One region of the Pseudomonas sp. 5Ae-yellow genome, then DNA from elsewhere that is predicted to be linked to it. Evidence: predicted binding sites of a transcription regulator. Region 1 holds the regulator's gene; the other holds the start of a gene.
The links. Region 1 encodes FliA, which starts transcription of late flagellar genes. Its sites were predicted from a motif close to CTAAAGTTTNNNNNNNNNNNGCCGNTAA; they were not measured.
Positions count from the first base shown of each region.

Region 1 (3,381 bases):
TAACTCAAGGTAATCATCGTAGATGGGTAGCAATCATCCGGTTCAGGTTATCGCGGTCACCGGCGGTAAAGGCGGTATCGGCAAAACCAATGTGTCGGTCAACCTCAGCTTGGCGCTGGCGGATATCGGGCGGCGTGTAGTGCTGCTGGATGCCGACTTGGGCTTGGCCAATGTCGATGTACTGCTGGGGCTAAAGCCCAAAGCTACTCTGGCTGACGTGCTGGAAGGCAAGTGTGATCTGCGCGATGTAATGATCAACGGCCCCGGAGGCATTCGTGTGGTACCTGCTGCTTCGGGTGCTGCCAGCATGGTTAGCCTGAGCCATCAAGAGCACGCTGGGCTGATTCAGGCGTTCAGTGAGATTGGCGACAACATCGATGTGTTGGTTGTCGACACCGCTGCGGGTATCGGTGATTCGGTTGTGAGCTTTGTGCGTGCTGCACAAGAGGCCTTGGTTGTTGTCTGTGATGAACCGACCTCAATCACTGATGCCTACGCGCTTATCAAGCTGCTGAATCGGGATCATGGCATGACCCGATTTCGGGTATTAGCAAATATGGTGGGAACTCCGCAGGAAGGTCGCATGGTTTTTGCTAAACTATCAAAAGTAACTGACCGGTTTCTCGACGTAGCGCTGCAATACGTCGGGGCCGTACCTTTCGACGAGGCGGTACGCAAGTCCGTACAGAAGCAGCGTGCAGTTTACGAAGCGTTTCCGCGCAGCAAGGCTGCCATGGCGATTCGTTCGATTGCGCAAAAAGTAGATTCATGGCCTTTGCCGGCGAATCCTCGCGGACATCTTGAGTTCTTTGTCGAACGCCTGGTACGGCCCACTGGATCAGGCCTATGATTGCAGCGGCTGGCGGATTAAGCATGTATACACGAGCACAAAGTTCTGCAAATAATCAGGATCGACTCGTTGAGCAATATGCTCCGTTGGTAAAACGTATTGCTTATCATCTGCTTGGTCGCTTGCCGTCCAGTGTGCAGGTTGACGATCTGATGCAGGCCGGAATGATAGGTCTACTCGAGGCCTCGCGGAAATTTGATTTTGGCAAGGGCGCCAGCTTCGAAACCTACGCTGGCATTCGCATCCGAGGCTCTATGCTTGATGAGGTGCGCAAGGGCGATTGGGCGCCACGCTCTGTGCATCGAAATACGCGCATGGTGAGTGATGCAATGCGCTCAGTGGAATCTCGTTTAGGTCGTGACGCTAAAGATCACGAGGTTGCTGCCGAACTTGATATGAGCCTTGAGGAATATTATTCAATTCTCAATGACACTGCCGGTAGCAAGTTGTTTAGCTTTGATGACTTGCTGGAAAGCGGTGCGCCGGCTGATGTCCAGGGTGACTATGAACCTTTTTCGGGGTTGCAGGACGAGCGTTTTCGCGTGGCATTGGCTGAGGCTATCGACAGTTTGCCTGAGCGTGAGCGATTGCTGCTGTCGCTGTATTACGACGAAGAGTTAAACCTCAAGGAGATAGGAGCTGTACTGGGTGTGAGCGAGTCTCGCGTCAGTCAGTTACACAGCCAGTGTGCCGCGCGGTTGCGAGCAAGGTTAACAAGTTGGCGAAATGATTGATTTTGTCGCCAGCATCCGGACAATGCACTGGCTGCTCAACACAGCAGCACTGCGCCTTATCCTGTTTTAATGACGTAAACATGAAGATGTTGTGAGCAGCGGGTTGTGTCGCAGTGGGCTGCTCAGAATTTCTTTTAACGGCTAGTTTGGCCATTGCAATGGGTTTCGGGGTGCAGGCCTGCACTTTCCCTGGTTTGTACGGAGGTCGACTTGGACAAGAATATGAAAATTCTCATCGTTGATGATTTTTCAACGATGAGGCGCATTATCAAGAACCTGTTGCGCGACCTGGGTTTTACCAACACGGCAGAAGCCGATGATGGCAACACCGCTTTGCCTATGTTGCAAAGCGGCAATTTCGATTTTCTGGTGACTGACTGGAATATGCCCGGCATGAGTGGCATCGATCTGTTGCGTGCGGTGCGCGCTGATGATCGGCTTAAACATTTGCCGGTGCTAATGGTGACGGCTGAGGCCAAACGTGACCAGATCATCGAAGCTGCTCAGGCTGGCGTTAATGGTTATGTAGTCAAGCCCTTCACCGCTCAAGCCTTGAAAGAAAAAATCGAAAAGATTTTTGAGCGCGTACAGGCAAAATAATAATCAACCGGGGTACAGGTTATGTCGTTAAGTAAGGATCCCGGCCAGGCGACTGCTCAGGAATTTGAACATTCCCTGAAGGATAACGCGCGCCAACTGGTCGATCATTTAGAGCAAGGCGACTTTGCCGAAGCCCTGCTGGTGATCCACGCAATCAATCAGGCGCGTGATCGCGGCCTCTATCATGAGGTCGGGCAGCTGACCCGAGCACTGCACAATTCCATCGTCAACTTCCAGATCGATACCACTCACGCGCTGGATGACGTAAACGACACCTCAAAGATTTCTGACGCCTCTGATCGTTTGGATTACGTCGTAAAGCTGACTGATAAAGCAGCTAACCGTACTATGGATCTGGTCGAAAATATTGCGCCCAAGGTCTCTGGTTTGGGTGCGGAAGCAACGTCACTGCGTGCTGATTGGCAGCGGTTGCAGCGCCGCGAAATGGCCGCTGATGAGTTTCGTGAGCTGTACAAGCGCATGGATGACTTTCTGGACAAGGTCGAGACTACCAGCACCGATGTGTCGGGCGATCTCAACAATATTCTGATCGCACAGGATTACCAGGATTTGACCGGTCAGGTAATCAAGCGGGTTATTACACTGGTGCATGACGTTGAGGAGAGTTTGCTCAACCTGGTGCGTATGGCCGGTCAAGTTGACCGTATTACCGGCGTAAGTCATACCGAAACAGTCAGCGAGACAAAAAAACCTACAACTAAAGGTGAAGGTCCGCAGATTCATGCCGATACAAGAGAAGACGTTGTATCCGGTCAGGATGAAGTTGACGACCTTCTATCCAGCTTGGGATTCTGACTCCTACAGATAAACGCCAGCGCGCAGCGTGCTGGTTGCAGTCAGGCAGAATGTAGAGTGGTTAGGTTTTCTGGTTCCGGATTGACGACTGATAACAACGGACTGCGTGCAAGCAGCACTATTAGCGCCCGACGTATGCCCGTTTACTGTTAACACGCCCGAGGGGAGTGGGTGCATGAGTTTCGATGCGGATGAAGAGATTCTCCAGGACTTTCTGGTCGAGGCAGGTGAAATTCTCGAACTTTTGTCTGAGCAGCTGGTTGAGCTGGAGAACCGTCCCGAAGACAAGGAACTGCTCAATGCCATTTTTCGCGGTTTCCATACCGTCAAAGGTGGTGCTGGGTTCCTGCAGCTCGATGCCCTGGTAGCCTGCTGCCATAT
Region 1 is NZ_JACGWE010000006.1:81,957-85,337, forward strand. Features, by position in the region: gene fleN (flagellar synthesis regulator FleN) at 23-850, shown strand; gene H4J77_RS05975 (RNA polymerase sigma factor FliA) at 850-1,584, shown strand; gene H4J77_RS05980 (chemotaxis response regulator CheY) at 1,807-2,184, shown strand; gene H4J77_RS05985 (protein phosphatase CheZ) at 2,206-3,000, shown strand; gene H4J77_RS05990 (chemotaxis protein CheA) at 3,176-3,381, shown strand, end outside.

Region 2 (3,381 bases), on a different contig from region 1:
CAAGATTCAAGCGCCGGACATCGCCGAGCAAACCCTCAAGGCGGTAGAAGCTGACCAGTTCTACGTATTCCCGCACCGCAAGATCAAGCAGCTGATCGGCCTGCGTGCCCAAGCGGCGGATGCTGAAACCACCGTGTTCGACTCAATGAATCCCTGATCGCCGCGACAGCCTGCAGCTCTTTTTTTTGAGTGCAGGCTGTTCAGCCAACCATCGCCAGCCGGTGATGTGGCTGGTGTATTGTCTGCTGGGCCTCGCCAAACACAAATTCTTCGATTGCCGCTCTGGTGTCCTGCCAGGCTGTCTTGTGCTCCAAGTCCAGAAAGTGCCCGGTATGCGCGATACGCACGAAGGTCGCGCGGGGCGCCAGATCAGCAAAGTGCAGCGCATCATCCACGCTGGTGTACTTGTCCCAGGTTCCATTGATAAACAGCAGCGGAATATCAATATTGCTCACGCAACTCATGTACTGACTACTGTCCAGCTCCAGCACCTGGCGAATATGCAGCAACATCTGCGCGTACTCATGCTCATCCAGACTGCTGACATGTCGGAAGTTGCAGCGTTTGAACAGCGGTGGCAGGTGCTCGCCAATGGTTTCATTGATCAGATTGCCGATCTGCTGACGATCACAGGCAGCAAGATAGGTTTTGCCGCGTGATAGATAGTCATGCATCGCCGGGTTGATGATGGGCGAGAAAGAGGTGATTGTCGCGCGCTTGATGCGATCAGGGCGCTGGGCCAGTGCCAGCATGGTAGCGACCCCGCCCCAAGAGAAGGACAGCACTTGGTCAACACAGAAATGTTCAATCAGATCCAGCAGGATCAGCGCCTCATCTTCTTTGCCGATTAGCAGGTGGTTGCTGTTGTGTGCCCGTGAATGCCCACTGTAAGGTTGATCAAAGAGTACAACGTTGAATAGTGGCCTCAGATAGCGCAAGGTCTGCCCGAAGGACGCACTTGTCGCCAGTGAGCCATTGACTAGGATGATGGTCGATTCGGCGGTGGGATTGGGGTAGAACCAGGTGTGCACCTTTAAATCTCGGTGCACGCGAATAACGGCTTTTTCAGCGTACATGGGTACCTCGGCGTCAGTCTGTTGGCGTGCGCCTTGGCACACGGGTCTGGAAATGACACCAGCTAACCCCACGGAGGTTACAGGGGTGTTGCATGGCTGTACCGCTGGGGCAATCTTCATGCAGATGTAATGTAGGGCGGTGCGCTGAGCGGGAATCGCTGAACTGATCGCTGCCATGCTCGGCGTGGGAATGCAGCGCGGGGCGCTTAGCATCCCTCCTGCTACCCGAGTCGCCCAGAATGCGTGCGTTCCCACGCCGAGCATGGGAACGATCATGTAGTAGAGCACGCTGCCGCGGGATTCCGGTCGTTCCCGCGCTCCGCGTGGGAATGCAGTCCAGGACGCTCAGCGTCCCTGCTGCAACCAGCGTTACTCAGACCGTGCGCGTTCCCGCGCTGGAGCATGGGTACGATCTACGGGAGGACCATGCCCAGCCGAAATCAGGCCCGTGCAACACTCGCCCTAAAGTTATTCCTCACCCCGTCGATAAATAGTCATCGGCGGAGCATCTGATTGGCGTCAAAACCATGTCAGGTGCGTTTAGGGTGTTCTGGGTTAGCTGAGCGCTTGCAAAGCACAGCAAAAATAATTCAGCAAAAACCCTAAAGGTCCTGACAGGGATGCCGATAAAGTAATCGAATGCGAACTCAATGGGTGCCTGGGCAAAGCCGGCCCGCGAGTCGCAAGCTCAGGCAAACAACACTAGGTCGAGGTATTTATCATGGCTCTTACAGTCAACAGCAACATCGCTTCCCTGAACGCTCAGCGTAACCTGAGCTCGTCTTCCAGCAACCTGTCTACTTCTCTGGAGCGTCTGTCTTCCGGTTCGCGCATCAACAGCGCCAAAGATGATGCTGCTGGCCTGCAGATATCCAACCGTCTGACCAGTCAGATCAACGGTCTGGGTGTTGCGGTAAAAAACGCAAACGATGGTATCTCTATCGCGCAGACCGCTGAAGGTGCTTTGCAAGAGTCTACAAATATCCTCCAGCGCATGCGTGATCTGTCTCTTCAGGCTGCCAACGGTAGCAACAGCGATGTAGACCGTGATTCACTGCAGAAAGAAGTTTCTTCATTGCAAAGCGAGCTAACTCGAATCGCTGATACGACTTCATTCGGTACTCAGAAGCTGCTGGACGGGACTTTTGGAAGTAAGAGCTTCCAAGTGGGTTCTAACGCAAATGAGACTATCTCAGTAAGCTTGTCAGATGCATCAAGCGGCAAACTTGGTGAGAACGTGAAATCTGGTGCTGGTGGTGTGTTCGGTGCAGCGGCTGCTGCCGGTACGGCGTATGGCGTTGCTACTGGTGCAACCGACATGGTATTGAGCGGCAACCTCGGCACCTCTGTTGGAACTGACGTCTCAACACAAAACGCAAAGGATGCAGCAGCTACACTTAACGCTTTGGGGACGGGTGTCGAAGTATCTACTAAGGTCTCTGTAGAATTAGCGAACTTTACTGCAGCTGACACAGGTACGTTGTTTGTTGGGGATACAGAGTATGATCTCAGCAAATACAATGGCAGTGCGAAGGAGCTTGCAGCTGCTATCGGCAAAGATGGCTATTCTGCAACGTTTGATAGCACTACCAATAAGCTCACTGTTTCAGCTGAAGGCGTAGAAGGTATTCGTGCTGAAGGTACTGCCTCTGGTACGTTGACTATTGCTAATGCAACCGGGGGCACTGTTGGCGCTAGCGATGTTGTGGACGTGGGCGGAGTGGTTGTTAACTCTGAGCTTAAGTTCAGTTCGAGCGATGCTTTCACTGTGACTGGTGGGACTGGTACTACTGCGGCCATTACTTCGGCAGGCACTACGTCAACTTTGGCCTCGGTTAACACTATCGACATTAGGTCTCAGGACGGTGCTCAAGACGCACTCTCCATTATTGATGCGGCTTTGGCTAGTATCGACAGCCAGCGAGCTGACCTCGGTGCGGTACAGAATCGTTTTGATTCGACCATCAGCAATCTGCAAAACATTGGTGAGAACGCTTCAGCAGCACGCGCTCGCATCATGGATACCGACTACGCTGCTGAGTCTGCCAACCTGGCCAAAAACCAGATCATGCAGCAGGCTGGTACTGCGATGCTGGCTCAGGCCAACCAGTTGCCACAGGCGGTCCTCAGCCTGTTGGGCTAAGGGTAAACTGAGGTAATATTGCGTAGAGAGGGCGCGCCCTCTCTCCGCTTTCTCCTTTGTGAGGTACGCGCCATGGATATGGGTGTAATTAAACCGTTTGAAGTAACCCGCTCTGCGCCAAGCGCTGCGGCGGTGGAAGCGGGCGCCGGCAAGGGCCAAGCA
Region 2 is NZ_JACGWE010000016.1:33,777-37,157, reverse strand. Features, by position in the region: gene H4J77_RS11525 (SDR family NAD(P)-dependent oxidoreductase) at 1-157, shown strand, start outside; gene H4J77_RS11520 (alpha/beta fold hydrolase) at 201-1,289, opposite strand; gene H4J77_RS11515 (flagellin) at 1,798-3,219, shown strand; gene H4J77_RS11510 (flagellar protein FlaG) at 3,292-3,381, shown strand, end outside.
Region 2: a site for FliA is predicted at 1,539-1,566, ahead of H4J77_RS11515 (flagellin). Genes of this name have one in related genera too.